Regions from separate parts of the Methylocystis sp. NC52PC genome, predicted to be linked through region 3. Evidence: predicted binding sites of a transcription regulator. Region 3 holds the regulator's gene; each other region holds the start of a gene.
The links. Region 3 encodes PhoB, which activates phosphate uptake and scavenging genes when phosphate is short. Its sites were predicted from a motif close to TGTCATNNANCTGTCAT; they were not measured.
Positions count from the first base shown of each region.

Region 1: ACETII_RS16030 (OprO/OprP family phosphate-selective porin) is a predicted target of PhoB. The motif match lies at 3,532-3,548, and genes of this name have one in related genera.
Region 2: ACETII_RS18310 (DUF47 domain-containing protein) is a predicted target of PhoB. The motif match lies at 6,304-6,320, and genes of this name have one in related genera.

Region 1 covers NZ_CP170127.1:2,879,318-2,888,850, reverse strand. Annotated here, with positions in the region: gene ACETII_RS16040 (DEAD/DEAH box helicase) at 1-725, opposite strand, end outside; gene ACETII_RS16035 (hypothetical protein) at 1,094-1,465, shown strand; gene ACETII_RS16030 (OprO/OprP family phosphate-selective porin) at 1,532-3,460, opposite strand; gene ACETII_RS16025 (hypothetical protein) at 3,771-3,965, shown strand; gene ACETII_RS16020 (tetratricopeptide repeat protein) at 4,137-4,856, opposite strand; gene ACETII_RS16015 (porin) at 4,943-6,559, opposite strand; gene ACETII_RS16010 (TCR/Tet family MFS transporter) at 6,904-8,160, shown strand; gene ACETII_RS16005 (hypothetical protein) at 8,215-9,533, shown strand, end outside.
Region 2 covers NZ_CP170127.1:3,345,078-3,354,610, reverse strand. Annotated here, with positions in the region: gene ACETII_RS18350 (acyltransferase family protein) at 1-991, opposite strand, end outside; gene ACETII_RS18345 (WxcM-like domain-containing protein) at 1,319-2,134, shown strand; gene ACETII_RS18340 (DegT/DnrJ/EryC1/StrS family aminotransferase) at 2,131-3,234, shown strand; gene ACETII_RS18335 (glycosyltransferase family 2 protein) at 3,255-4,250, shown strand; gene ACETII_RS18330 (acyltransferase) at 4,270-4,728, shown strand; gene ACETII_RS18325 (ETC complex I subunit) at 4,988-5,299, shown strand; tRNA gene ACETII_RS18320 (tRNA-Arg) at 5,313-5,389, shown strand; gene ACETII_RS18315 (DUF2865 domain-containing protein) at 5,500-6,252, shown strand; gene ACETII_RS18310 (DUF47 domain-containing protein) at 6,358-7,002, shown strand; gene ACETII_RS18305 (inorganic phosphate transporter) at 7,014-8,012, shown strand; gene ACETII_RS18300 (NUDIX hydrolase) at 8,009-8,482, shown strand; gene metC (cystathionine beta-lyase) at 8,505-9,533, opposite strand, start outside.
Region 3 covers NZ_CP170127.1:1,189,616-1,199,148, forward strand. Annotated here, with positions in the region: gene ACETII_RS07655 (ATP-binding protein) at 1-549, shown strand, start outside; gene pstS (phosphate ABC transporter substrate-binding protein PstS) at 690-1,736, shown strand; gene pstC (phosphate ABC transporter permease subunit PstC) at 1,894-2,883, shown strand; gene pstA (phosphate ABC transporter permease PstA) at 2,895-3,734, shown strand; gene pstB (phosphate ABC transporter ATP-binding protein PstB) at 3,734-4,516, shown strand; gene phoU (phosphate signaling complex protein PhoU) at 4,530-5,246, shown strand; gene phoB (phosphate regulon transcriptional regulator PhoB) at 5,243-5,989, shown strand; gene ACETII_RS07690 (GcrA family cell cycle regulator) at 6,017-6,559, opposite strand; gene ACETII_RS07695 (acetylornithine transaminase) at 7,006-8,202, shown strand; gene argF (ornithine carbamoyltransferase) at 8,202-9,146, shown strand; gene ACETII_RS07705 (Hsp33 family molecular chaperone) at 9,146-9,533, shown strand, end outside.

The DNA.
Region 1 (9,533 bases), 1.7 Mb from region 3:
TCATTCATCAATTCGAGAAGCACGTCCCGCTTCGCCCCGCCGTCGACGAGGAACACATGCTGCGCGACGCGCTCCGCCGTCGTCGCGACGGGCGTCACGGCGACCTGGGCGGGATCGTTCAGCATGTCCTGCGCGAGGCCGGCGATCTCCTTGGGCATGGTGGCGGAGAACAACAGCGTCTGGCGCTTCTTGGGAAGCTTGGCGACAATCTGGCGGATCGGGATGATGAAACCGAGATCCAGCATGTGATCGGCTTCATCCAGAACCAGCACTTCGGTCTGCGCCAGCTTCATGCGGCCGCTGGCGACATGATCGAGCAAACGGCCCGGCGTCGCGACGAGCACGTCCAGCCCGCGCGCCAGCATGTCGATTTGAGGACGATGCGACACGCCGCCAACGATGACGCCGACGCTCGGCCGCAAAAATTGGCCGTAGGAACGGAAGCTGTCGGCGATCTGCGCGGCGAGTTCGCGCGTCGGGGCCAGCACCAGCGCCCGCGCGGTAAAGGGCGCCGGCCGGCGCCGGTCGGCGATCAAGCGTTCCAAAATCGGCAGGGCGAAGGCCGCCGTCTTGCCGGTGCCGGTCTGGGCGATGCCGAGGAGATCGCGGCCCTGCAGAAGATAAGGAATCGCCTGGGCCTGAATGGAAGTCGGGGTCTCATAGCCTTCGCGAGCGAGGGCGCGAAGCAGAATCTCGGCAAGGCCAAGATCGGAAAAATTGGTCACTGAGCGTCTTTCATAAGGGAATCGCGCCGCGGCGGGCGTTCAAGCGCGCGGTGGGGTCGATCCGGTAAAAGGGAGACCTGCCCCGCGTATCGGGCCGTCGTCTGGGAATGTGAAGGAGGCTCGACAGCTGGTCGGACGCCCGAAGGCGTTTGTCCGATCTACGCGGCTGGAGCAGCCTCATGCTGCGGCGCAGCGGTGTGTTGCTACAGGAAGCGCGCGCCGCGGTCAACGGTTTTCGCCAAGGTCGACTTTTGTGGCCTTAGATCAGTCCATCGGCGCTTCATCGCTTCTGAGGGACGCGAAAGGGAGATAATGTGGCTTCATATCAACCCCCTTGGCTGTCCGGCGCAACAATCCGGAGTGAGCGTATGAAAAAACTCGGGCTGCTGACATGTGCTGTGTTTATCGCTTTCGCCTGCCCTGGCGTCAGGGCCCAATCTGCTCAGCAAAAGCCGGCCGATGAGCCGATTGCAGGCTGCGTCGATCGCGCCAAAGCGGAGAAATATATTTCCGACCACAATTACGCGGAGCTGCTGCGGGGAACGAGTTCGGATGGAAGAACCCATGGGGTCTGGACCAACGGCCGACAGGTCATGATCATCGATTACGCCAGACCTGCCGATGACAGAATGGACCAGCTCAAAACCATTTGCGTCAGCGGGATTGTCTCCAACGTCAGCTTCAATCTCTATGTCATCGAGAAGCTGGTGAGCTCCGCCGCGTCCTCGGACAACAAATAAGCAACCGCCATTGAGGTTGAAAGACTGCGCCCCGGGAGGGGGCGCAGGTTTCGGGGACAAGGACGACTAGAAGTACACCTTGGCGCGCATTTCGAGGAAGGTCGGATGCGAGCCGCCCTCATAGGATGATTGCGGGTTCCAGTTCAGCGGCGACTTCAGCGACAGCACGTGCGTGGCGTTGAACTGGAAGGCGACGCCATTATCCGGATACCAGTTCACGCCAGCCGTGATGTTTTGCTGATAGCCGCCGTAGATGCCGGAATTGGCGATGGCGTTTTGCAGAAGCGTCGCATTGGCGATCTGCGCGGGGGTCCCCGGCAGAGGGCCGAACAAGCCGAAGCCGTTGTTCGCGACGAACAGGGCGTTGTTGATATTGCCTCCAGAGAACGGACCGTTGTTCAGGTTGAGAACGCTCCACCGGCCGACCAGACCCCAGGCGCCCCATCCGCCCATGGAGAAGGGGTTTTTGATCTTCAGCTGACCGAAGGTCACGCCGTTCTTGTCTTTCAGATCATACGACCGAGATTTTTCTTCGCCGGTGATCCACCACTCGCCCTGGACATAGCCGCCGCTCGCGATGTAGCGCGAATTGCCAGGCGAGAGGTAGATTCCTTGGGCTGGCGAGGCCGCACCCAGCTGAGTCAACTGAGCTTGCGCGAACTCAGCCGCCGCAAAGGTGTTGCGGTTGTAGTTTGCGAGCAACCATTCGCCCTGGACGAAGAAATTATTGTAGGAAAGGGCGGCCTCGAGGTCGAGCTTTTCGATATTGTTAATGCAGTTTCCAGCGGCGTTATACTGGTTCCAGACCGTCCCGGCGGTCTGGAAGACGGTCGGCTGAAGGAAGCGACCGCAGGAAAGATCGGGCGTTCCAAGGAAGTTGCTCCCGAGAACGTTGGCTTCCGACCCGAGCCGATTCCCCGGCGCCGAGTTACGGTCATCGCTGTAAGCGGTGGCGCCATTCGGCTGATGATAGCTTCCAGCCACGCCAATATGAACGAGTCGATGTTCATCGAAGATCGGCGCCCAGGTTACGCGGCCGGTGGCCTCCCAATAAGCGCCGCCGCCCCAGGGCTGATACCAGTTGGCGTTTCTGACGCCGTAGCCGCTGTAGGCCGGCACATAGACGCCGACGTTTCCTGACGACGTATTGACGGGGCGCGCATTCAGATCCTGGAAGCTCAGCGAATATATGCCGAAATGAGCCGTCCAATTGTCCTTGCCGATCATGCCGGCGGCTATGCCGATGTGACGGAAGGGCGCAATCGCGTCAACGGCCAGCGGCCGCTCGATCGTGTCGCGATATTTCGACGACGCCAGGGCCTCCAGGCTGAATGACTCGTACTGGCTGCCAATCTTGAAATAGACCGGTTCGGCGAGCCAAGGCGCGGACAACCGCGGATCTTGCAGACCGACATAGGCGTCACGCCATCCGCCCCAAAGGAAGTTGCGGTCGGTAACATAGTTGCGCGACCAGAACGCCAGTCCGCCGACAGTGTTTGCGTTCGGTAGATTGGTATTCCAAAGCTGAGTCGTGGGGTTCGCGAAATCGAATTGAAGCTTGTAGAACCAGGGCTTCATTCGACCTTCGACTTCAAGTCGCGCCTGACCAAAGCCGACGTTCGACTGCCATGCGTTACCCGGCGACCCAGCGGTGCCGCCGCCATCGACAAACAGGCGACCGCCGATCTTGAAGGCGTACGCCTTGTCTTCCGTCTCGACGAGAAGACCGCTCTTCAGGCTGACGAAGACGGGCGGTGGCGGCGGGGGCCCATTGTCGCCCTTCACATGCGCGGCGTTGGCGACATTGGTCGCCTTCGAGGCGGCGGCGGCGGCCTGCGCCTTCGCTTCCTTCGCCTCCTTGCGCAATTTTGCAATTTCCGCCTCGAGCGCGCGCAGGCGTGCATCGATGGCGTTGACGTCGACGGCCTGAGCGCTCGTCGCCACGAGCAAGGCGCCAAGCGCCACGCCGCCAATTGCCCACTTTGCAGTCAACATTTCAATCTCCAGCCTGAGAATTCAGGAATGCCTATTTTTTAGGCTACACTTATACAATCGACCCGACCTCCACGACAAACACGTGACAAACTACGTCTTCGCAGGCGCTGCCGAAGTACAATCCTCACTCAGTTGTACAAATGCAACATTGACACAAGGTCAGATAATAGATTCTGATAATTTTTCTCTTTTGTTTCTAGTATTTCTGACCTATATATACATAATCTGTACAGAAATATGCTGGAGACATTAGCTGAAAATTGCCATTTTTTCCACGTTATGCATATAACTCAGAAATGAAACCGCTCTAATGGAAAAACTTCTGAAACAAACGCCACTCAAGGTGCCGATTGCGCTCTGGGTTTTCCAGGCGCCGCCAGGCCAATTTAACGGGGGAAAACTCTCGGAATTGGCCGGCCAGCCTTGGATCCGGCCCGCCGTCCAGTGGCTTGATGAACGGGCGCAAGGCTTATCGCCTGAGGGGCGTGGTGGCGGACTTGGCTGAACGGGGCTGAAACAACCCTCGTCGATCAGCCCCTCGCAAGAAATGAGAGCTTGCGAGCGCTCCCGTGAGCGAGAGATCGGGAGGGTTCATATAGTGAAAAAAGAAAACGCCCCCGGAGACGTCCGGGGGCGTTTCTAACTGAGGCCGTTGTGGGGGCGAGGGCCCCCTCGATCAGTCGCAGTCTTTAAACTTCGACTCTCTGCACTTCTTCGCCATCGCCTCGGCCTTGGGACGCTCCTCCGCCGATAAGGTCTTGGCGGAGAGGTCGTGCACGGATTTCTTCTCGCTTTCGGTCATGCCGAGCGCCGGCTGCTCGATCGCCAGATGCGTCCACATGTAGCCACGCAGGAAATCCTGGGCGACGCCCTGGCCCTGGGCGTACATCGTGCCGAGGTTCAACTGCGCCTCCGGGTCGCCCTGCGCCGCCGCGAGCCGGACCCACTTCGCCGCCTCCCCATAATCCTGCTGAACCCCGGCGCCTTCATAATACATGCTGGCGACGTTCATTTGCGCCGCCGCAACGCCCTGACCGGCGGCGAGAAGGCTCCACTTCATGGCTTCCTTGTAATCGCGCGCGACCAACTGCCCTTCGAGATACATGGTGCCGAGGTTGTATTGAGCGGCGGCGTTGCCTCGCTCGGCGGCGAGCTTTGTCCACTTGATCGCTTCCCGGGGATCGCGCGGCGCGCCCTTGCCGATCATATACATGGCGGCGAGTTCGGTCTGCGCGCGGGCGTCGCCCTTCTCGGCGAGGGGCTTCAGCAACTTGAACGCCGCGGCGTAATCGCCCTTGCGGGTCGCCTCGGTCGCCGCCGCGTAATCATCCGCGCTGGCGAGCCCCGCTGGCAGGAGCGCGAGAAAGAGGACGAGACACCGGACCCAATTCAGCATGAGAGACGCCTTTCTACCCTGCAAACGGTAATGAGCGCCCCCGGGAGACCCGGGGACGCTCGGAGCCAAACCTGATCTATTTTAGATCAGTAGTTCCACTGCAGCTGCATGCGGAGCAGATCGCCCTGCCACTGCCGGTACGGCGCGAGCGCCAGGTTCGTTCGGTTCATATGCGCATAGGCGGCGGTGAACTCGACCTCCGGAAGCGGTTGCCATTCGACGCCCACCTCCAGTTCGTTGACCCTGTTGTACGGCGCGTTGACTTCGGTCTTTGCGCCGCCCCGATACTGCTGCCACTGGACATAGGGGAAGAAGGTGCCGAGACCGAATTCCTTGTCGTCGTATTTGTAGGTCACGATGACGTAGCCGCCGTTCAGCTTGCCGTCCTTGACGACCAGCTGGTACGGATCGAGCACCGGGCCGCGGCCCCAGTTCCATTCCGCGAAGACGCCGAAGGGCTGCGGATAGATGATGCCGGTGACGGCGACGCGCTCGTCCTTGACGCCGACGCAGCCGTTGACGCAGGACGGGTTCCAGACGCCCGCGAGCGGCGTCGGGTAATAGGTCGTGTTGAAGTTGTTCGGATTATTGTAACCGGGCGCATTGACGAAAGGCGCCACCGCGCCGGTAAAGGGCGAGGCGTTCCACGGATACTGGTTCGGCCGGTACCCCGCCCAGTTCGTCGCCATGCCGAGCGAGGGAATGATCGCCGAGGTCGCCGGCACGAAGCGGCCCGTATAGCCCTGGATCGACGCTTCGACCACCTGGCCGTTTTCGAAGACGTACGGATAGGTGAAGCGTGTGACGAGATGAACGCCCTTGTTCAGCTCGACGCGGTTTGCGCCCTGACCATTGTAGACGCCGAAGGCGAACATGCCGTAATCGCCCGAACCCTTCAGGTTGTTCTTGACGAGATCCCGGAAGAGATGACGCATGTGCTCGGGCGTATAGTAAAAGAAGATGCCGAGGTCGCGCTCGTCCTTACAGCAGGTGTTGAGCCCGTCGGGGCGGTCGAGCGTCAGACGATTCTGCGACGACTGCATGTTGGTGAAGCCGTAGGGAATCTTCGACTGACCGACGCGGAAGCGGAATTCCTTCTTGTCGTCGACCGAAATGTCGGCGTAGGCGTCGCGCAACTGCGCGAAATTGCCGGCGTTCAGGTTATACGTGCCGACCTGGTAGTTGTAATACCCGTAATAAGGAACGCCGGAGACGACGGAGGACGGCGAACTGCTGAACGTGCCGGAAGGCGATGAGGCGAAGTCCGGCTGCAGGTAGAGATAGAGGTGGTCGGAGATGTCGCCGCTGAAGATCAGGCGGATGCGGCGAAGGAAGAAGTTCTGACGCGGGCCGACCGAGCGGTCGCCATAGGCGTAAGCGTCATTGAAGTTGTGGGCGGACAGGATGTCGTTGTAGCGCATCTGCGTATAGCCGCGGATGCTGATCTTCTCGTACCAGTGCTTCGGCGCCGGCGGCGCGCCGGCGATCACGACCGGAGCGGGATGGGCGGCCGCGGCCGCCGCCTGCGCCGCGGCGGCCTTCGCCGCGCGCCTCGCCTCGGCCTCCTGCGCTTCGAGTTTGTTGAGGCGCGCCTTCAGCGCGCGGATTTCATCGGCGGTGTCCGCCGCCGCAGGAGCGGCGAAGGCCACCCAGACACCCAGCGCCGTCAAGGCGAGGAGCCGATGCCCAAAAGACGATTTCATTTGTGGACCTTCCCCGAACGTTAAGTTCCGGGAGCGAGAGAATCCGCCGCCGCATGACAGAGCCGTGACAAAAGCGTCGTGACCGGCCCGGAGTTCGATTGTGACGATGAACTCCCCGGCAGCTGTGTCTCCGTTGCCACAGTTCATCCCGCTATGGCGTTGATTCGGGCGGCCAATCCAAGATGGTCGGGTTCAACGGCGATGGGGTTCCGGGAACGCGGTGGAATGGCGACGACTCATTTTGGAGCGCTTGCGCCTCGCCACGCCATTTGCGCCCGGCCTTCTTGCGGGGCCGGGACTTTGCGGCTATCGCAACCGCGACAAGCTCCAGTCCAGGTAGGGTCATGACATCTGCGCCTCAGCCTCGAAGAGAGGCGGCGTTTCTCTTCATTCTCGTCACCGTCGTGCTCGACATGCTGGCGCTCGGCGTCATCATTCCGGTGCTGCCCAAGCTTATCGTCCAGTTCGAGGGCGGCGACCTGCCGTCGGCCGCCCGCGTCGTCGGCGTCTTCGGCGTCGCCTGGGCGGCGATGCAGTTTCTCTTCCAGCCGGTCCTCGGGGCGCTTTCCGACCATTACGGCCGCCGGCCCGTGGTGCTCGCCTCGAATTTCGGGCTCGGGATCGACTATATATTCATGGCGTTGGCCCCCTCCCTGCCGTTTCTCTTCGTGGGCAGGCTCATCTCCGGCGCGACCGCAGCGAGCGTCGCCACCGCCAACGCCTACATCAGCGACATCACCCCGCCCGAGAAGCGCGCAGGGCGCTTCGGCATGATCGGCGCGGCCTTTGGCCTGGGTTTCATCCTTGGGCCGGCGATCGGCGGCGCGCTCGGCGCCTATGACCTTCGCTTGCCGTTCTGGGCGGCGGCCGCCTTCAGCCTCGCCAATTTCCTCTACGGCTACTTCATCCTGCCGGAGTCGCTCGCCCCCGAGAAACGCACCCCGAACGTCGTCTGGCGCAGCGCCAATGTGCTGGGCTCGCTCGACTTCCTGCGCCGGCGGCTGGCGTTGACGCTCCTCGCCGCGGCGCTCTTTCTCTCCTATCTCGCGCATGAATCGCTCCCGGCGCTGTTCGTTCTCTATACGCAGCAGCGCTACAACTGGGACGCGAGCACGACCGGCTGGGCGCTCGCGATCGTCGGCGTATCGCAGACCATCGTGTCGGGCGCGCTGGTGCGCCCCGCCGTGGCGCGGCTCGGGGAGAAAACGACGCTGACCATCGCGCTCGCTTGCGGGGCTCTCGGCTTCGTCGCTTACGCCGTCGCGCCCACAGGCGCGGCCTTCATGGCGGCGCCGCCCCTCATCGCCATGTGGGGCATGGCGAACCCGTCCTTTCAGGGTCTCGCGACGCGGCTCGCCGGGGCCTCTGAACAGGGCCGCCTCCAGGGGGCCTTGGGCAGCCTGCGCGGCGTCTCGGGGATGATCGGACCGCTGATTTTTACGCAGATCTTCGCGTTCTCGCTTGCCGTCGACGTGTTCGCGGGCGCGGGCTTCTTCGTGGCGGGGCTCATGCTCGCGACAAGCCTCGCGATCGCTCTGGCGGCGATCAGGCGCGAGAAGGGCCAAAACGTCCCTGCGGAGGCTGGCCCGGATCGCCGTTAATGTCAGATTGATGGCTCACTGTTAAGCTAAGGGCGTCCTGCTTGGGAACCCAACATGCTCGACAGCGCCTCCGGCTTTCTCGCCCAATCCGTTCCGGCTCTTCTGTGGTTCTTGCTCTTCTCGCTCCCTCCCTTCGCCGGGTGGTTGCTGCTCTTTCGACTGCCGCTCGGGCGCCGGCGCTTCGCCGGCCGGATAATGGTCGACGCTCCGGCGGCGTTGATCTCGCGCCTTCTGGACCCAAGCGGACCGAAAGGCGGCTTCAACCTTCTCCACGAGACGCGGGACAAGCGCCGCGCGCCTCATAGCGAGAAGCCTTTCGTCCGCCTCGTAGAGGAGCGGGAGGCAGGCGAGGGTAAGGGGCGGATCGTGTGCGAAGCGGCTGGCGCGCGCGTCGTAGCGGACGTCGACGGGACGGGCGACAGGACGCAGCTTACCGTCCTTTACGAAAAGCCAGTGACCGGACTGCTCGATTACGAGCTGACACGCCTCGCCCTGACGCGCGAGCTCACCGCGCTCGGAGACACCGCGCTCGGCCGCGGCGTCAAGACCGCCCCCCTGTTTCGCTTCGCGGGCTGGCGCCTCGCCCTGCTCGGCGTCGTCACCGGCCTCGCAATGGCCGCGCTTCTCCTGGCGCCGGCTTTTTATCTGGCGTTGAACGCCCTGGGCGTTTCGATGGACGCGCTTCTCGCGACCCCGGAGGCGCTGGCGCTCATCCTGCAGCTCGCAGGGGTCGCGACGCTGCTCTTGTTCGGTCTGCTCCTCGCCGTGACGCTCATACACGAGTTCGGTCATGCGCTGGCGCTCGCGGCCTTCGGCCATCGGGAAATCGTGATCAGCCTCGCGCCCTTCGGCGGCGGCGTCTCGATCGGCGCTCACGACGACGCCGACGCTTTCGAGGCGGGGGTCGTGGGCCTCGCCGGGCCGGCGCTGTCGGCGCTCGCGGCCTTCGCCGTGCAGCCTGCTCCTTCGGAGCTTTCCGAGTTGGCGCGCGGCCTCGCAAGCGCCGAGCCCGACTACGCCGCCGCGCTCGTCGGCGTCGCCAGACAAGCCTTCGTGCTGCTGACGCTCCTCTACAATATCCCCAACCTTCTGCCCTGGGCCGGCTCAGACGGGGCGCGGGCCGTCTCCGCGTTATGCAGGCCGGGCCGCGCGCAGCAGGTCGCGGCGGGGCTGCTTACAGCGCTGCTCGCGCTGCTTTTCGCACGGGCCGACGATCTCGTGGCTTTCGGGCTGATGTTTCTCGCCTTGGAATGGTTCAACCGCAGACCCGCGCTCGCCATGGACTCGCCCGACAGCCCTGGCCGGCGCCGTCTCGCCGTCGCGGCGGGGCTCGCCCTCGTCGTCGGCCTCTACGCGCATGAAGCGGCGCTGCT
Region 2 (9,533 bases), 1.8 Mb from region 3:
CGCAAGCCGCCGCGCTTGCCGTTGACGGATCGACGCCAAAGCGCTCCAAAAGGTTGCCCGCCAGATAAATCCCAAAAACGTGGAAGACATACAGGCCGAAGCTGATCGTGCCTGCAAAGGTCGCCCAGCGCAGGCTCAAGACGCGGCCGAGAGGACGCCACGAATGCGCCAGCGCCACCAACGCCCCGCACATGATCGCCGCCGCCGGGAATACGAGAATCTGGCTCGTGGCGGATTGCTCCATGAGCGGGAGCGCAAAAAACCCCGACGCAGCTCCGAGGCCCGCGGCAAGGGCGTAAAGGGGCGGGATATCCTTGACGAAAATCGAGAGCAGCATCCCGAGAAGCACCGAGTCCGGGCGCAGGAAGGGCAACACCCACGCGGGCAGATAGCCAACGCCGGAGAGAACCGCGGCTATCCGCAGCAACGTGCACAAGCCCCACACGATCGCCGCGCCAATCAAGAAGCGACGGGTCCCATATTTTTGATAGGCCAGGAAAGCAAAGGGAATAACCAGATAGATCTGGAACTCGAAACTCAGCGTCCACAATTGCGGGCTGAAGGGAATGGGGGAGTAGCCGTCGAAGGCCGTGACAAGGTTGTCCGCCCCCGCCATTAATCCGACCAGACGAAAGATTGCGTCTTTCGAATAGGCGCCTGTCCAGATGATCATGGCGGCGGGGAAGGCGGCCATGAGCGGGTAAATCCGCAGGAAGCGACGAAGATAAAAACGCTTCACATCGATAAAGCCGGCCTTGCGGACCTCGGCCTCGAACAAGTGAAAAAACAGAAAGGCCGAGATGACGAAAAACAGCTCGACGCCCACCCATCCCCGTTTCTGGAAAGCCTCCATGCCCAGAAAAGCCATTGAGACGGGAAGATGGTGGATAAAGACGGCGAGGAAAGCCAAGAGCCTCAGGCCATCCAAAGACGAAATATACAGCAGCCCCGTTTCGTTGGTTTGGGGAGCCGCGCGCAGTCTCTCGAGCATTATACGCAAGCGCCTGTAGAGAACCTTGAACCATTCGCAGAGAAGGCGCTTTCCGCCGATTTGCAAGCTTGATGTTAGCGCATCGTCGCCCCGGGAGCCACCGGGCGTTCCGGCGTCAATCTGAGCTTATCCATGCCGGGGAGCGTGAACGTAACATTATTGGAGAGCTTGACTTTGACGAGGATGCTATCGTTACGCTTCGACAAATCCTCTCGCCGCCGTAAAGACAGCGGGACGAAATCACGACTGTGAGGAACGATGGGTTCTGAGGGAACCGCAGTTCACGCCACTTCGCGCGTCGGCTCAGGCGTTCGCCTGGGGCGGAACGTGCAGATCGGCCCCTTTTCCTTTCTCGACGGCGACATGTCGGTCGGCGAGGGCGCGCGTCTTTGCGGCGGCGTCGTCTTTGACGGCGGGCTGAGGATCGGCGCCCATTGCCATATCGAGCCGGGCGTCACGTTGACTCGCGGCGCGAAGACCTCCAGCGGCGCGGCGCCGGTGGTGATCGAGGACAGGGTCTATATTGGCGCCGGCAGCGTCCTGTCGGAAGGCGTGCGGATCGGGATGGGCGCCCGGATCGCGGCGGGGACCGTCGTCACGCGCGACGTTCCGCCTTACGCCCTCGTCAGCGGCAATCCGGCCGTGATCGAGGGCTACGTCCAATCCGAAGCGCAGGGGCCGATTCCGGAATTGGGCGCAAGTCCCCAAAGGACGGTCGGCGCGCATCGCTGCTCCGTTACGGGCGTCGCGATCTACAATCTGCGCCGTCACGAAGATTTGCGCGGGGCCTTGTGCGCGGGGGAGTTCCCGCGCGACATCCCTTTCCAGCCCAAGCGTTATTTCCTTGTCTTCGACGTGCCGTCGTCCGAGACGCGCGGCGAGCACGCCCATCGCGTCTGCGAGCAATATCTGACCTGCGTCAACGGATCGATCGCCGTCGTCGTCGACGACGGCCGGCACAGAGAGGAAATCACGCTGGACCATCCGACCCAGGGCCTTTACATCCCCCCCGGCGTGTGGGGCATTCAATATAAGTTTTCCTCCGACGCGGTGCTGCTCGTCTTTGCCTCGCACGAATACGACCCCGCCGATTACATTCGTAATTATTCAGAGTTTCTTGCAGAGCGGGGCGTGAGCCGGTGATACCATTCCTCGACGTCAAGGCGGCCTATACGGAACTCAAGGGCGAGATCGACCAAGCGATCGCCCGCGTCCTCGACTCGGGCCATTACATTCTGGGCGAGGAAGTCGCAGCGTTCGAAGCTGAATTCGCAGCCTATGCCGGCGCGGCGCATTGCGTTGGCGTGGGCAACGGGCTCGACGCGTTGACGCTCGCCTTCAAGGCTCTGGACATTGGCCCGGGCGACGAGGTCATCGTTCCGTCCAACACCTATATCGCCACCTGGCTCGCGGTCTCCTCATCCGGCGCAACGCCTGTGCCCGTCGAGCCCGACCCCGTCACCCATTGCCTCGATCCGGATCGTGTGGCGGCCTCGGTCACGGAGCGCACCCGCGCGCTTTGCCCCGTGCATCTTTACGGACATCCCGCCGATCTTCCCAGGCTCAAGGAAATCTGCGCCCGCTACGGCCTCAAGATGGTCGAGGACGCCGCGCAGGCCCATGGCGCGCGGATTGGCGAACGACGGATTGGCGGCGACGGCGATGTCGTCGCCTGGAGTTTCTATCCCGGCAAAAACCTGGGCGCGCTCGGCGACGGCGGCGCGGTGACGACAAATGACGCCGACGTCGCGAAACGGATCGCGATGCTGCGCAATTATGGGTCGTCGGTCAAATATGTGAACCTCGAGAAGGGTATGAACAGCCGCCTCGACCCGCTTCAGGCGGCCATCCTGCGGGTCAAGCTTCCCTATCTCGACGCGTGGAACGGCCGCCGCCAGGAGATCGCCCGGCGTTACGAGGCGGGCCTCGCGGGTCTGCCGATTGGCCTGCCCTCGAGCGCGCCGGGCATGACTCACGCCTGGCATCTTTATGTCGTCACCTCGCCGAAGCGCGACCTCTTGCAGGAGCGGCTCGCGACAAGCGGCGTGGGGACGCTCGTGCATTACCCCATTCCGCCGTTTCGGCAGCAAGCCTATGGCGAGATGGCTCCCCTTGCGCAGAAATGGCCGGTCGCCGACCGCCTTGCAAAGGAAGCGCTAAGTCTGCCCATGGGACCGCATCTGAGCTTCGACGATGTCGACCGGGTGACCGTCGCACTGCGCGCGGCCGTGGCGGAAAGCTGAAGAAGGGCGCCAGAGCACAGATGAAATCGGTCTCCATTCTCATCCCTGCCTACAAGCCGTCGCATTTCCGCATGTGCCTGACGAGCGCCATCGCCCAGAGCTGGGAGAACAGGGAGATCATCGTTTCGGACGATTGCCCGACCGACGCCATTCAAAACATCGTCTCGGAGTTCAGCGCGCATGTGACCTATCTGCGCAATCCGAGTCCGGGCTGCTGGGGGATCAACAATCTGCAGCATCTCATGTCGGTCGCGCAGGGCGATTACATCAAGTTCCTCTTCGACGACGATATTCTGCACCCGTTTTGCACCCAGTATCTCGTGGAGGCGCTGGAGGCGGCGTCCGACAGGAACGCGACGCTCGCCTTTTCGCCCCGCCGAACCATCGATAATGAAAATCACCCGATCGAGCTCATCAACCCCTTCGGGATCGCGTCGACGACGGTCATCGACGGTCGCGACATCCTCCGGCAAATGGCGCGGACTCTGCTGAACCAGATCGGGGAATTCACCACCGTGCTGTTCAGGAAGCAGGATCTCGTCGAGCCGGACGGAAGCGTCGCCTTCATGACAATCGACGGGACGCTGTGTCCCGGCCTCGCCGACGTCGCCGTCTTCGCCCATCTCTGCGCGAAGGGGAATGCCGTCGTCACGCCCGACACGCTGTCTTATTTCCGCGTCCATCCCGCCTCGAACAGCAATCCGGACAAGAACGGCAACTGGCCCAATCTGATCACCGATTGGCGTCTGGTCATCGACCTCGCCGCTAGGAAGGGCGTCATCGACGCCGCCGAACTCTACGCCGCCTACGCCCATCTCGTCGGCCACATAAAAGCCTGGCGTCACGCCTACCCGGAATTCGGCGCGGCCTTCGATCGGGCTCTGACGGATATTGCCGTCGCGGCGCCGACGCTTGCGATCAGCCCGAGGGAGCAAAGCGCATTAGCGGCCGCGGCCCGCGGCTCGGAGGCGCAACGCAAGGGCTTCCTGTCGCGATTACGCGACATCGTCCCCTGACGTTTTAGAGCGCGCCCGCATGTTCATCCATCCCTTGTCCGATTGTCAGTCCGTCTCGATCGGCCCCGGCAGCCGAATCTGGCAGTTCTGCGTCATCCTGCCGGGCGCGCGCATTGGGGCCGGCTGCAACGTCAACGCCCACTGCTTCGTCGAGAACGACGTGGTGATCGGCGACAATGTGACGGTAAAAAGCGGCGTCTATCTCTGGGACGGCGTGCGGCTCGAGGACAATGTCTTCGTCGGCCCGAACGTCACCTTCACCAATGACATGTTCCCGCGTTCCAAGGCCTATCCCGAGAAATTCGCCCGGACGATCGTCCGGCGCGGCGCCTCGATCGGCGCTGGCGCGACCATATTGCCGGGCGTGGAGATTGGCGAAGAGGCGATGGTCGGCGCCGGAACCGTCGTTTCCAGCAATGTGCCGCCGCGGGCGGTCGTCGTCGGCAATCCGATGCGCATTTTGCGTTACCTGGATTGACGCTTTAGCTCGGACGGCGCGGGGAGGGGCGCCTTTTGACTTCATCGGCGGTCGCCCCCTAGAATCCGTGAGAGCCTGCCGATGTGCGGCTCCCTGCGGCAGGTCACGTTGGCGCCGTAAGGCGGGCGCATGATGCGCGAACGAAAATCCGGTTGAAAAATCTCCTCGGCTGATTACGAAGGAGGCGAGAGTTTTCGCCTCTGACGGGGCAATGACCGAAGCGGCGTCGGCCGCTCCTTCGGGGAAACAAGAGGTTGAAATGACGGCTCGCATCTATCGTCAGTCGCCGAGCGTGACCCAGTCCGGTCCGGGACCGGAGAAGCCCTGGCGTCTCGTGTTCGACCCCGAACTGCCGCGCTCCATTGAACCGCTGATGGGCTGGACCAGCTCGGGGGACATGAAACAGCAGATCCGCTTGCGTTTCGCCACCAAGGAGGAGGCGGTGGCCTACGCCGAGCGCGCGGGCCTTCCCTATCGGGTCGAGGAGCCCAAGCCCGACAACGCGTCCCGCCGCACCGCGTCATACGCGGACAATTTCAAGACGACCCGCATCGGTTTGTGGACGCATTGAGAGACGCCCTCCTGGCCCCGTAGCTCAGCCGGATAGAGCAACCGCCTTCTAAGCGGTAGGTCGCAGGTTCGAATCCTGCCGGGGTCGCCAGCGTGATTCGCGCCGTCGCCGCCGCCGTGGGCAAGGGCGGAGAACAGGGATGACGCGCCTATCCGCGAAGGATCGACGCCTGCGGTCCAGATTGGAAGGGAAGGGCGAGGATGCAGCTTCGTGTCGCGGTCTCCATCGTCGCCTTGGGGCTTGCGTTTGTCCTGGCTCCCGCGCCGGGCGAAGCGCAAGGACTGCTCGAATTCCTTTTCGGACCCGATCCGACGCCGCAGCAGGCTGCGCCGCCGCCGGCGCCTCGCCGCGCCAGGGTGCAGGGGACGGTCGGCTTCGCCAAGCGGGAGGGGGCGCCGGCCGGCTCGGGCTTTGCATCCGATCCGAGGGCCGGCGGCTTTTGCGTGCGAACCTGCGACGGCTACTTTTTTCCGCTGATCAAATCGACCCGCGCGACGCGCCAGCAGTCGTGCGAACTCGCCTGTCCCTCGGCCGAGATGGACGTTTACGACGGCTCGACGATCGAGAGCGCGCGCAACCGCAAGGGACAGCGCTATTCGGCGATGCCGCGCGCCTTCGCCTTCCGCGACCGCGCGTCGGGCGCCTGCGCCTGCAACGACCCCAGAACCTCCGAGGCCTATTTCGAACGAACGGCGAAGGACGATCCGACTCTGCAGAACGGCGACATTCTCGTGGAGACGGACGGCGCCCTCGTCTACAGCGGCTCGAAACTCGTGCCGCTCAGCGCCGCCGCCATGTCGTCCAACGCGCGCGATCGGCTGCGCGCCATGCTCCGCCGCAACCCGGCGGCGACGCCCGCCCTCACCGGGACCATCGCGCCGGCGCCGCCCGCGCTCGAGGTCAGCAAGGACGATCCGACGGGGAGCACGGCCCCGCAGCAGGCGACGCCCTAAAATTCCGGCTTTACAGAGAGCCGAGGCGCGGCTATCCCGCCAGGGCCTTGCATGACAGTTTTGTGACGGGCGAATTCACGAGCCCGAGTCGGGCGGAGGGGGCAAATGCTGTCTTGGTTTCAGGCCCTGATGCCGCGCGAAGAAGGTTTCTTCGACCTCTTCGAACGACATGCGGAGACCCTCGTCGCGGGGGCCGGGGCGCTGCGCCAGTTGCTCGACGGCGGGAACGGCTATCTGGGCTGCTGCCAGGAAATCCGCCGGCAGGAACACGCCGCCGACGACATCACCCGCGAGGTGCTGCTCGCCGTCCGCCGCACCTTCATCACGCCTTTCGACCGTAGCGACATTCGCGATCTCATCGTCGCGATGGACGACACCATCGACCAGATGCACCAGACGGCGAAAGCCACGCAGCTCTACGAATTCCACGAATTCGACGCCTCGATGCGGCGCATCGGCGACATCATTGTCCAATCGGCGGAAATGACGCGGGACGCGCTGCCGCTGCTGCGCGCGATGCGTCAGAACGCCGCCAAGCTCAACGCCTTCAGCGAGGAGATCACCCGCATCGAGGACGAAGCCGACGCCCTGCACGACCAGGGGCTCAAGGAGCTGTTTCGCCTGCATCGCACGAGCGATCCCATGGCCTTTGTCGTCGGCTCGGAGATTTATGGCCACCTCGAAAAGGTGGTCGACGGGTTTGAGGATGTCGCCAATCGGGTGACCGGCATCGTCATCGAGCACAGCTGAGGAGACGAGGCGTGGCCGAGCTCCCGCTCTCTCTCTTCGCGCTCATCGGCGTCGCGCTGGCCTTCGACTTTCTCAACGGCTTGCACGACGCCGCCAATTCCATCGCCACCATCGTCTCGACGCGCGTGCTGCGGCCGCACTACGCCGTGTTCTGGGCGGCGTTTTTCAACTTCGTGGCGTTTCTGTTCTTCGGCCTCCATGTTGCGCAGACGGTCGGGGCCGGCATCATCTCGCCGCAGATCGTCGACGATAAGGTGATCTTCGGCGCGCTGATGGGCGCCATCTCCTGGAACCTCATCACCTGGGCCCTCGGCATCCCCTCGTCGAGCTCGCATGCGCTGGTCGGCGGCCTCGTCGGCGCGGGCGTCGCCAAGACCGGAACGAGCGCCATCGTCTGGAGCGGCCTCATCAAGACCGGCTCGGCCATTGTGCTTTCGCCGGCGCTCGGCTTCGTGCTGGCGCTGCTGCTGATCCTCGCCGTCTCGTGGATTTTCGTGCGCAGCTCGCCGCTTGCCGTGGATACGCTGTTTCGCTCCCTGCAATTTCTTTCTGCTTCGCTTTACTCGCTCGGGCACGGCGGCAATGATGCCCAGAAGACGATGGGCGTCATCGCCGTGCTGCTTTATTCGCACGGCGTCTATGGCGGCGAGTTCCATGTCCCTTTCTGGGTGGTGCTGACGTGCCAGGCGGCGATGGGGCTGGGCACGCTCTTCGGCGGCTGGCGAATCGTGCACACCATGGGCTCCAAGATCACCCGGCTGACCCCAATGCAAGGCTTCTGCGCCGAGACTGGCGGCGCGATCACCCTATTTCTCGCCACGGGTCTCGGCATTCCGGTGTCGACGACGCACACCATCACCGGCGCGATCGTCGGCGTCGGCGCGGCGCGGCGGGTCTCGGCGGTCAGGTGGAGCGTCGCCAAGGATATCGTCGTGGCCTGGATCGTAACCATGCCGATGTCGGCTTTCATCGCCGCGGCTTTCTACACCGGCGCGAGTTTCTTTGGATGAAGCAGGCGAAGAAGGCGCCGAAAGCAAAGAAAAAGAGCGACCGGCCTTTAACGCCCCGTCTCCAATACGCAGCCCTGCCGTGGCGCGTGACGGAGGAGCATGGCGTCGAAATCCTCCTCGCCACCTCGCGCGACACGAAACGCTGGGTCATTCCCAAAGGCTGGCCGATGAAGGGTCGTAAGCCCCATATCGTCGCCGCCATCGAGGCGCAGCAGGAGGCGGGCCTTCACGGCAAGGTCGAGAAATCCAAGCTCGGCGAGTTCGAATATGAAAAGCGGATGAAAGGCGGCGGCTTCGTCGACTGTCGCGTCGAGGTCTACGCGCTGCGGGTGGAGGCCCAGCGCAAGAAATGGCCCGAAAAAGGCCAGCGGGTGACCTATTGGTTTCCCTATGCGGTCGCGGCCGAACAGGTGGACGAACCAGACTTGCGCGACCTCATGCTGGCCTTCGGGAAGTCGGCGAAACGATAGCGGGGCGATTGAGTCCCGCCCCTCATTCCGCAGGCCCCGACAGGCAGTCTCGCAGGCGCGCGAACCCTGCCTCCAGGTCTTCCTTGAGATCCGCGACATCCTCGAGGCCGATCGAGAAGCGCAGCGCCGGGCCTTCGGGCGCCCAGCGCGTCGCGGTCCGATACGGGGCGCAGTTGAAGGGGAGGACGAGGCTCTCGTAGCCGCCCCAGGAGAAGCCGATCCCGAACAGCTCGAGCCCGTCGACGAAGGCCTCGGCCGCCTGCTTTGGCGTCGGCTTCAAAATGATCGAAAAGACCCCCGAGGAGCCGGAAAAGTCCCGCTTCCACAGCGCGTGGCCGGGATGGCTCGGCAAGGCCGGATGCAGCACCCGCGCGACTTCCGGGCGCGCTTCGAGCCATTGCGCGACGTCGAAGGCGGCGCGCCCCTGTTCCTTGAGCCGCAGCGCCATGGTCCGCATGCCGCGCAAGGCGAGGGAGGCGTCGTCAGGGCTCGCGCCCATGGCGAAGAGATTGAACGTGTGACGCAGCCGCTTCGCCCATTTGGCGTTGGCGGAGACGAGGCCGAGAAGAATGTCCGAATGGCCGGAGAGATATTTGGTGCCGGCTTCAATCGCGAGGTCGCAGCCGCGCTCATGGGGCGGGAAGAGGAGAGGCGTCGCCCAGGTGTTGTCGATGATGACGCAGACGCCGCGCGCGCGCGCCGCCGCGGCGATGGCGGGGACGTCCTGGATCTCCATGCTTTGGGACCCCGGCGACTCCATGAGCACCGCCGTGGTCTCCTCCCGGATCAAGCCGGCGACGTCGGAGCCGATCGTCGGATCGTAATATTCCGTCGTCACGCCAAAGCGCGCGAGGAAGCCGTCGCAGAACGCGCGAGTCGGCGAATAGGCCGAATCGGTCACGAGAAGATGCGCGCCGGCCTTGGTCGCGGTGAGCAAAGCGAGCGCGATTGCGGCGAGCCCCGAAGGGACGAGCGCCGTATCGGCCGCTCCAGCGATCTCGCTCCACGCCTCTTCGAGCGCGCGGGTGGTGGGCGTGCCCTTGGTTCCGTA
Region 3 (9,533 bases):
CGCCTCATCGACGATCTGCTGTCGCTCTCGCGCATCGAGCAGCACATGCATGTGCGCCCGGTGGAAGCGGTCGATTTCACCGTGCTCGTCGCCCATATCGTGGATACGCTCACGCCCATGGCGGAGGAAAACGGCGTGCCGATCGCCCTGGAGCTCGAGCCCAACGTCATCGTCCCCGGCGATCGCGACGAACTCGCCCGCGTCGTGGAGAATCTCATCGAGAACGCCCTGAAATACGGCCGATCGGAAGGCGAGGCGCGTCCCATCGAAATTACGCTCGCCCGCAGGGGCGTCAGCGCCGTCTTCTCCGTGCGCGACCATGGCCCGGGCATCTCCCCCGAGCATCTTCCGCGCCTCACCGAGCGCTTTTACCGCGTGGACGCCGGAAAGAGCCGGGCCAAGGGCGGGACCGGCCTCGGCCTCGCCATCGTCAAACACATTGTGCTGCGCCATCGCGGCCGTCTCGGGATCGACTCCGCGCCGGAAGCCGGCGCGCTGTTCCGCGTGACCCTGCCGGCGATCGAGGGAACGCCCGCGAACTCGACATAAACGATTGATTCAAAAACTAATTTTTTGTCATATTCCTGTTAGATAACTGTCACAAAACCCTCTTGGCCGCCCGCTAGAACCTCGGCCGTGATGGGCGCGAAGGGGCGCCCGAGTTTTCTCGAGCTTGAAAGCGATCTCGAATGATCTCCAGGATTTTCACGCGCGCCGCCATCGCGGCGACGGCGTTCGCCGCCATGACGGGCGCGGCTCTGGCGCTGGACATTTCCGGCGCGGGCGCGACCTTCCCCTATCCCATCTACGCCAAATGGGCGGAAACCTATAAGAAGGAGACCGGAAACGGTCTGAATTATCAGTCGATCGGCTCTGGCGGCGGCATCAAGCAGATCAAGGCCCGCACCGTGACGTTCGGCGCCTCGGACCAGCCCCTCAAGGCCGAGGATCTCCAGGCCGCCAATCTCATCCAGTGGCCGCAGGTCATCGGCGGCATCGTCCCGGTCGTCAATCTCGACGGCGTCGCGCCGGGCGAGCTCGTGCTCGACGGGCCGACCCTCGCGAAGATTTTCCTCGGCGAGATTACGAGTTGGGACGACGCGGCGATCAAGAAGCTGAACGCCAAAGCCAAGCTCTCGGCGACGCCGATCGTCGTCGTGCATCGTTCGGACGGCTCCGGCACGACCTTCAACTTTACGAATTATCTTTCCAAGGTCTCCGACGACTGGAAGACCAAGGTCGGCGAGAATTCGGCGGTCGAATGGCCGGCCGGCATCGGCGCCAAGGGCAATGAGGGCGTCGCCAACAACGTCTCCAACACCAAAGGCGCGATCGGCTATGTCGAATACGCCTACGCCAAGCAGAACAAGCTGACCTACACGAAGATGATCAACGCCGCCGGCAAGGTCGTCGCGCCGGGCCTGGAGAGCTTCCAATCCGCCGCCGCGAGCGCCGACTGGGCGAAGTCGCCGGGCTTCTATCAGATCATCACCAATGAGCCGGGCGCGAAGTCCTGGCCGATTTCGGCTGCGACCTTCATCCTGCTGCCCAAGGACTCGAAGGACGAGGCGGCGGCCGCCGAAGCCTTGAAGTTCTTCGGCTGGGCTTTCGCCAATGGCGGAAAGGCCGCGGAGGAGCTCGATTACATCCCCATGCCCAAGACCGTCGTCGAGCTCATCAAAAAGAGCTGGGGCGAGATCAAGGGCGCGGACGGCAAGGCGCTCGCGGCGCATTGAGCCGAGCGCAGGCCGCGTTGCGGTCGGCGCGCAGGCGGTTCAAAACGGAGGCCGCCTGAAAGATGACAGACGCCGGCTGCGTTCAAGGGAGCCGGCGTCGGGAGTTGCAAAGACCATGACCGAACCCGTCTCGCGCGGCTCGAGTGGAGTGGACAACATGTCGGATGTCGCATTGGAGAGCGCTGTCGCCCGGCCCGCGGTCACCGACCGCGCCAAGGCCCTTGCCGGCATCGCGCTCCTCGACCGCATCTTCTTTCAAGTGACCCGCGCGGCGGCGGTCATCGTGCTCGTCATTCTGGGCGGCGTGATCCTGTCGCTCGTCCTTGGCTCGCTGCCAGCCCTGCAGGCCTTCGGGCCAGGCTTCCTGATCTCCCAGTCGTGGAATCCCGTCACCGAGAAATTCGGCGCGCTGCCGGCGATCTACGGCACGCTCGTCACGTCGGGCGTCGCCATGCTGATCGCCGTGCCGGTCGGACTGGGGATCGCGACCTTCCTGACCGAATTATGCCCCCATCGGCTACGGCGCCCGATCGGCATCGCGATCGAGCTTCTCGCGGGCATTCCGTCGATCATTTACGGCATCTGGGGCCTCTTCGTCTTCGCGCCTTTCGTTCAGACCTATGTGCAGCCCGGCCTGATCTCGCTTTTCAGCGACGTGCCGCTGCTCTCCTCGCTTTTCGCCGGCCCTCCCTATGGAATCGGCATGCTGACCGCGGGCTTCATCCTGGCGATCATGGTGCTGCCCTTCATCGCGTCGATCTCACGCGACGTCTTCGAAACCGTGCCGCCCGTTCTCAAGGAGGCGGCCGCCGGCATCGGCTGCACGACCTGGGAAATGATGCGCTATGTCGTCATCCCCTACACGCGCGTCGGCGTCATCGGCGGGGTGATGCTGGCGCTCGGGCGCGCGCTCGGCGAAACCATGGCGGTCACCTTCGTCATCGGCAACGCCCACAAGGTGTCGCCGTCGCTGCTCGCCCCCGGCACGACCATATCGGCGACCATCGCCAATGAATTCACCGAAGCCGTCGGCGACGTCTACACGTCGTCGCTCATCGCGCTCGGCCTCATCCTCTTCCTTCTGACCTTCGTCGTGCTGGCGATCGCGCGTTACATGCTGATGCGCCTCGAACGCAAAGCGGCTTAAGGAGCAGCGCCATGTCGCTTTACGCCACGCGCCGCAAGCGGAATTCGCTGGCGACCAGCCTTGCCTGGGCGGCCGCTCTTTTTGGCATCGCCTGGCTTTTCCTCATCCTCGCGTCGCTGCTTTATGAAGGCCTGCGCGGGCTGTCGCTTGCGGCCTTCACCGAAATGACGCCGCCGCCGGGCAGCAAGGGCGGCCTGTTGAACGCCATCGCTGGATCGCTGGTCATGACCGCAATCGGCGTTGCGATCGGCACGCCGCTCGGCATGCTCGCCGGCACCTATATGGCGGAATATGGCCGTTACACCAAGCTCGCGATGGTCGTGCGGTTCATCAACGACATTCTGCTCAGCGCGCCGTCGATCGTGATCGGCCTCTTCGTCTATGAAGTCCTCGTGCATCCCATGGGGCACTTCTCGGGCGTCTCCGGGGCCGTCGCGCTCTCCCTGCTCGTCATCCCCGTCGTGTTGCGCACCACCGAGGACATGCTGCTGCTGGTGCCGGGATCGATGCGCGAGGCGGCCGCCGCGCTCGGCGCGCCACGCTCCCATGTCGTCGCGCATGTCGCCTATCGCGCCGCCAAGGCGGGCTTGGTGACGGGCGTGCTGCTCGCGGTGGCGCGCGTCTCCGGCGAAACCGCGCCGCTGCTCTTCACCGCGCTCAACAATCAGTTCTGGAGCAGCGATCTCCTGGCGCCGATGGCGAGCCTCCCGGTCGTCATCTTCCAGTTCGCTTTGTCGCCCTACAAAGACTGGCAGCAGCTCGCCTGGACCGGCGCGCTGCTGATCACCGCCGCCGTCCTCGCTCTCTCGATCACAGCCCGCGCGCTCAGCGCCGGTCGGAGAAAATCGTGATGAACGCCCCCGCACAGGTCAAAGAACACGCCGCCAAGATTTCGGTCCAGGGCCTGGATTTCTTTTACGGCGCGTCAAAGGCGCTGAAATCCATTTCGCTGCCGCTGCAGACGCATAAGGTCACGGCCTTCATCGGTCCCTCTGGTTGCGGAAAGTCGACGCTGCTGCGGGTCTTAAACCGCATGTACGACCTCTACCCCGGCCAACGCGCCGAGGGCGAGGTGCTGCTCGACGGCGAGAATATTCTCGATCCGGCGATCGACATCAATGCGCTGCGCGCGCGCGTCGGCATGATCTTCCAGAAGCCGACGCCCTTCCCGATGTCGATTTATGAGAACATCGCCTTCGGCGTTCGCCTTTACGAGAAATTGTCGCGCGCCGACATGGACCAGCGCGTCGAGGAAGCCTTGCGCGGCGCGGCGCTCTGGGACGAGGTGAAGGACAAGCTGCACACGAGCGGGCTCGGGCTTTCGGGCGGCCAGCAGCAGCGCCTGTGCATCGCGCGCAGCGTCGCCGTGCAGCCGGAGGTGATCCTCTTCGACGAGCCCTGCTCCGCCCTCGACCCGATCTCCACGGCCAAAGTGGAGGAGCTCATCGAGGAGCTCGCCAACGACTATACGATCGCCATCGTCACCCACAACATGCAGCAGGCCGTGCGCGTCTCCGACTATACGGCCTTCATGTATCTCGGCGAGCTCGTCGAATTCGGCGACACCGACGAAGTCTTCAACAAGCCGCGCGAAAAGCGCACCCAGGATTACATCACCGGCCGCTTCGGGTGAGGAAGGACATCGCATGAGCGAACATATCGTCAAGTCCTACGACCGCGATCTCGAGGCGCTGGGCCGCCGCATTTCCGAGATGGGCGGCGTCGCCGAGAAGATGCTGGCGGAGGCCATGGACGCTTTGTCGATGCTCGACGTCGACCTCGCCCAGCGCGTCGTCGCGAGCGACGCGCGCCTCGACATTCTCCAGCGCGAGATCGAGGAGAACGCCGTGCTGACGATCGCGCGGCGCCAGCCTCTGGCGGTCGATCTGCGCGAATGCATCGCCGCGATCCGCATTTCCGGCGACATCGAGCGGATCGGCGATCTCGCGAAGAACATCGCCAAGCGCACGCTGAAGATCGCCACCGAAGCGCGGCTGCCGCGCGCCATTGTCGGCTTGCGGTCGATGCACGAGGTCGCGGCGACGCAGCTCAAGGACGCGCTCGACGCCTATGCGCTGCGCGACGTGGAGCGCGCCCGCGCGGTGTGGGAGAACGACGCCGATCTCGACGCGCTGGAAGACAGCGTGTTCCGCGACCTCTTGACCTTCATGATGGAGGACCCGCGCAACATCTCCTTTTGCACGCATCTCCTCTTCTGCTCGAAGAACCTCGAGCGCATCGGCGACCACACGACCAATATTTCGGAGACGGTCGTCTATCTCGCCACCGGCGAAAGCCTGCCGATGGAGCGGCCGAAATCCCGCATCGGCCTCCGCGGATCGGAACAAGACGTCGCGCAATGAACGAAACCATTATTCAAACCCTTCCCCGCGAAGGCCGGGCCGATCGCCCGCCGCGCATTCTCGTCGTCGAGGACGAGGTCCCGCTCGCCACGCTGCTCGTCTATAATCTCGAAGCTGAAGGCTATCAGGTCGAGCATGTCGACAATGGCGACGAGGCGGAACTGCGCATTGCGGAATCGCCGCCCGACCTCCTGCTGCTCGACTGGATGCTGCCTGGCGTCTCGGGTCTCGAAATCTGCCGGCGGCTGCGCGCCCGCGACGTCGCCCGCGACATGCCCATCATCATGCTGACCGCGCGCGGCGAAGAGGGCGAACGCGTGCGGGGCCTGTCGGTCGGCGCGGACGACTATGTCGTGAAGCCCTTCTCGACGCCCGAACTGATGGCCCGCGTGCGCGCGCTGTTGCGACGCGCCCGGCCGGAGCGCGTCGCCTCGCGGCTGACGGCGGGGGACATCGACCTCGACCGCGAAACGCGTCGGGTGCGCCGCTCGGGCCGCGAGATCCATCTCGGCCCGACCGAGTTCCGCCTGCTGGAATATCTGATGGAGAAGCCCGGCCGCGTGTTCACGCGGGCGCAGTTGCTCGACAGCGTCTGGGGCATGTCGGCTGAAATCGACGAACGCACGGTCGACGTGCATGTCGGGCGCCTGCGCAAGGCGCTCATCCGCGGGCGGGAGAAGGATCCGATCCGCACCGTGCGCGGTTCGGGCTATTCCTTCGACGAGACCTTCGGACGCGAGTGAAGGCCGGACCGCCGAACTCGGGAAGGATTACGCGAAGCGCGGGGCCTTGAGATCGCGGGCGCGGCGGCGATCCTGCGCCGGCTGATAGGCGACGCGCGCATGATGGGCGCAATAGGGGCCGGCGCCGATCGGCGACTTCGCCCCGCAGAAGCGGAAATCCGGCGTCGTCGGATCGCCCATCGGCCAGCGGCACATGGATTCGCGCAACTCCATCAGCGTGACGCGCTCCGACATGGGAATGACGACCTCCTCGGCCTCCGGCGCGACGCGGGCGACGACCATGGCCTGCGGCGCAAAGGCCAGGGCGACATTGCCATGGACCGCGTGGCCCCCGGCGCGCGGCGCGGCGACGACCGGGGCGGTCGCCGGCTGGCGGGCCGTCCCCTTCGCCGCGCGCGGGCGCTGCGCGGCCGCTGTCTTGGCGCGTTCGGCGAGGCCGAGGCGGTGAATCTTGCCAATGACCGCATTGCGCGTGATGCCGGGGCCCAGCTCGGCGGCCACCTGGCTCGCGCTGAGGCCGTCGCTCCAAAGCTTGCGCAACAGATCGACTCTTTCCTCGGTCCAAGACATAATTTGACCTCCAAGCGGTCGATTCGAACGCGCCGCCGACGGAATCCACCATCCGTCGCTGCGCCGGGATCTCCGGCGGCGATGAGACGCGCATCGAGACTCGAGAAGCGCCCTGCGGCTTTGAAAAACGCGTCCGCAACGGCGAAAACTGACCATCCTTTTGAATCACGGGTCCGAGTCGCTGGCAAGCAGAAGGGGGCGTTCTCAACAGGCTTTCATGCGCTTTCGCGCGCCGGTGTGGCCCAGGCGACTCACTTGCGCGCTTTTTTCGAGGAAAATCGACTGTAAAGTCTCCGGCCCAGGCAAGGCCTCGCCCCTGCGGCAGGATTTGACCGAAGCCGCCCGCGCGCATAAAATCAAAGTCTCGGATTGCCGCCCTCAAAAAGGGCGGCGCTTTGTTTTTGGGGTCCGGCCGCGGGCCGCTCCCGAGGGCTTGGAGCTTGACGTTGACTTCTGCGCTCTATCCGACCTATGCGCGGGCCGATATCGCCTTCACGGGGGGCGAAGGCCCATGGCTCTTCGCTGAGAACGGCGACCGTTACCTGGATTTCGCTTCCGGCGTCGCGGTCCTGTCGCTCGGCCATGAGCATCCGCATCTGGTCGCGACGCTGAAGGCGGCGGCCGAGAAGCCCTGGCATGTCTCGAACCTCTACCGCATTCCGCAGGCCGAGCGGCTGGCGCAGCGCCTCGTCGACGCCACCTTCGCCGATGTGGTTTTCTTCGCCAATTCCGGCGCCGAAGCCGTGGAGTGCGCCATCAAGACGGCGCGAAAATATCACGCCGCCAATGGAGCGCCTGAGCGCTATCGGCTGATTACTTTCGAAGGGGCCTTTCACGGCCGGACGCTGGCGACCATCGCGGCCGGCGGCAATCCCAAATATCTCGAGGGTTTCGGCCCGCCGGTCGACGGCTTCGATCAAATTCCCTTCGCGGACTTCGACGCGCTCGAAGCCGCGATTTCGGACGAAACCGCCGGCGTTTTGCTCGAACCCGTCCAGGGCGAGGGCGGGCTGCGGGTCTTTTCCGCCGAATTCCTGAAAAAACTGCGCGCCCTCTGCGACGCGCGCGGCCTGCTGCTGGTTCTCGACGAGGTGCAGTGCGGCGTCGGCCGCACCGGCAAATTTCTCGCCTGCGAACACGCCGGCGTAGCGCCGGACATCGTGGCGCTCGCCAAGGGCCTCGGCGGCGGCTTTCCGATCGGCGCCTGTCTCGCGACGCGCGAAGCCGCCAAGGGCATGACGCTCGGCGCGCACGGCTCGACCTTCGGCGGCAATCCGCTGGCGGCCGCCGTCGGCGGCGCGGTTCTCGACGTGGTGCTGGCCGAAGGCTTTCTGCCGCGCGTCGCGCGCCTCGGCGCGCTCCTGCGCCAGCGGCTCGCCGAGCTCAACGACCGCTATCCGGCGATCATCGAGACGGTGCGCGGCGAGGGGCTGATGTTCGGCGTGAAGACGCGCGGGCCCAATGGCGATTTCGCCGCCGCCGCGCGGGCCGAAGGGCTGCTGACCGTTCTTGCCGGCGACAATGTCGTGCGGCTGTTGCCGCCGCTCATCATCGACGAGACGCATATCGTCGAGGCCGCGGCGCGCCTCGAGCGCGCCTGCGTGCGTCTGGCGACGCCGGCCAAGCAGTTGGGAGCGGCGTGATGACCGCGCACACGCTGACGCGGCCGCGTCATTTTCTCGATATTTGCGATTTCACCCGCGACGATCTGCGCCATATCCTCGATCTCGCAAAGTCGCTGAAGGCGAAGCGCGTCAAGGGCGCGCCGCCGGCGGAGCGCCCGCTCGCCGGCAAATATCTGGCGATGATCTTCGACAAGCCGTCGACGCGCACGCGCGTCTCCTTCGACATCGCCATGCGCGATCTCGGCGGCGAGTCGATCATGCTGACGGGCGGCGAGATGCAGCTCGGCCGCGGCGAGAGCATCGCCGACACGGCGCGCGTGCTGTCGCGTTTCGCCGACGCCGTCATGATCCGCATCCTGTCGCACGAGGATCTGACCGAGCTCGCGCGCCACGCCGCCATTCCGGTCATCAACGGCCTGACCAAGCGCTCCCACCCCTGCCAGATCATGGCGGACCTGCTCACCTTCGAGGAGCATCTGGGACCGATCGACGGCCGCACCGTGGCCTGGGTCGGCGACTCCAACAATGTGCTGGCGAGCTGGGTGCACGCGGCCGCCCGTTTCGGATTCACGATCAACGTGGCGACGCCGGCGGAATTCACGCCCCCGCAAAGCCTCGTCGACTGGGCGAAGGCCGAAGGCGCGGCGTTGAACGTGATGCGCGACCCGCGCGCCGCCGTCGACGGCGCGCAGGCGGTGATCACCGATTGCTGGGTCTCCATGGGCGACGCCGACGAGGACTTCCGCCGCCAGGTTCTTGCGCCATATCAGGTGGACGCCAAACTCATGCGCGACGCCGCCAAGGACGCCATTTTCATGCATTGCCTGCCTGCCCACCGCGGCGAGGAAGTCACCGACGAGGTGATGGACGGCCCGCAGTCCGTCGTCTTCGACGAAGCCGAAAACCGGCTGCACGCCCAGAAAGGCGTGCTGGCCTGGTGCCTCGCGCCGGGCGTCGCCTGATGCAGGAGGCGCCGAGCCGGCTGGTTTCGGGCGAGGCGCGGGACGATCGCGTCACGCCCTTCGCGGTCGAGGCGCTCGACCTGCGCGGACGACTGGTGCGGCTTGGACCGACGGTCGACGCCATCCTCGGCCACTATGACTACCCCCCGCAGGTCGCGCGGTTGCTCGGCGAGGCGCTGGCGCTGGCCGCGCTGCTCGGTTCGATCCTCGAATCCCACGGCCGCTTCCAGCTCCAGACCCGCAGCGACGGCCCCGTCGACATGCTCGTCGTGGATTATGACGCGCCGGGGAAGCTGCGCGGCTTCGCCCGGTACGACGTCGCGCGTCTCGGCGAGATCGACGACCCCGCCCCCGCCGCCCTGCTCGGGCGCGGCCATCTCGCCTTGA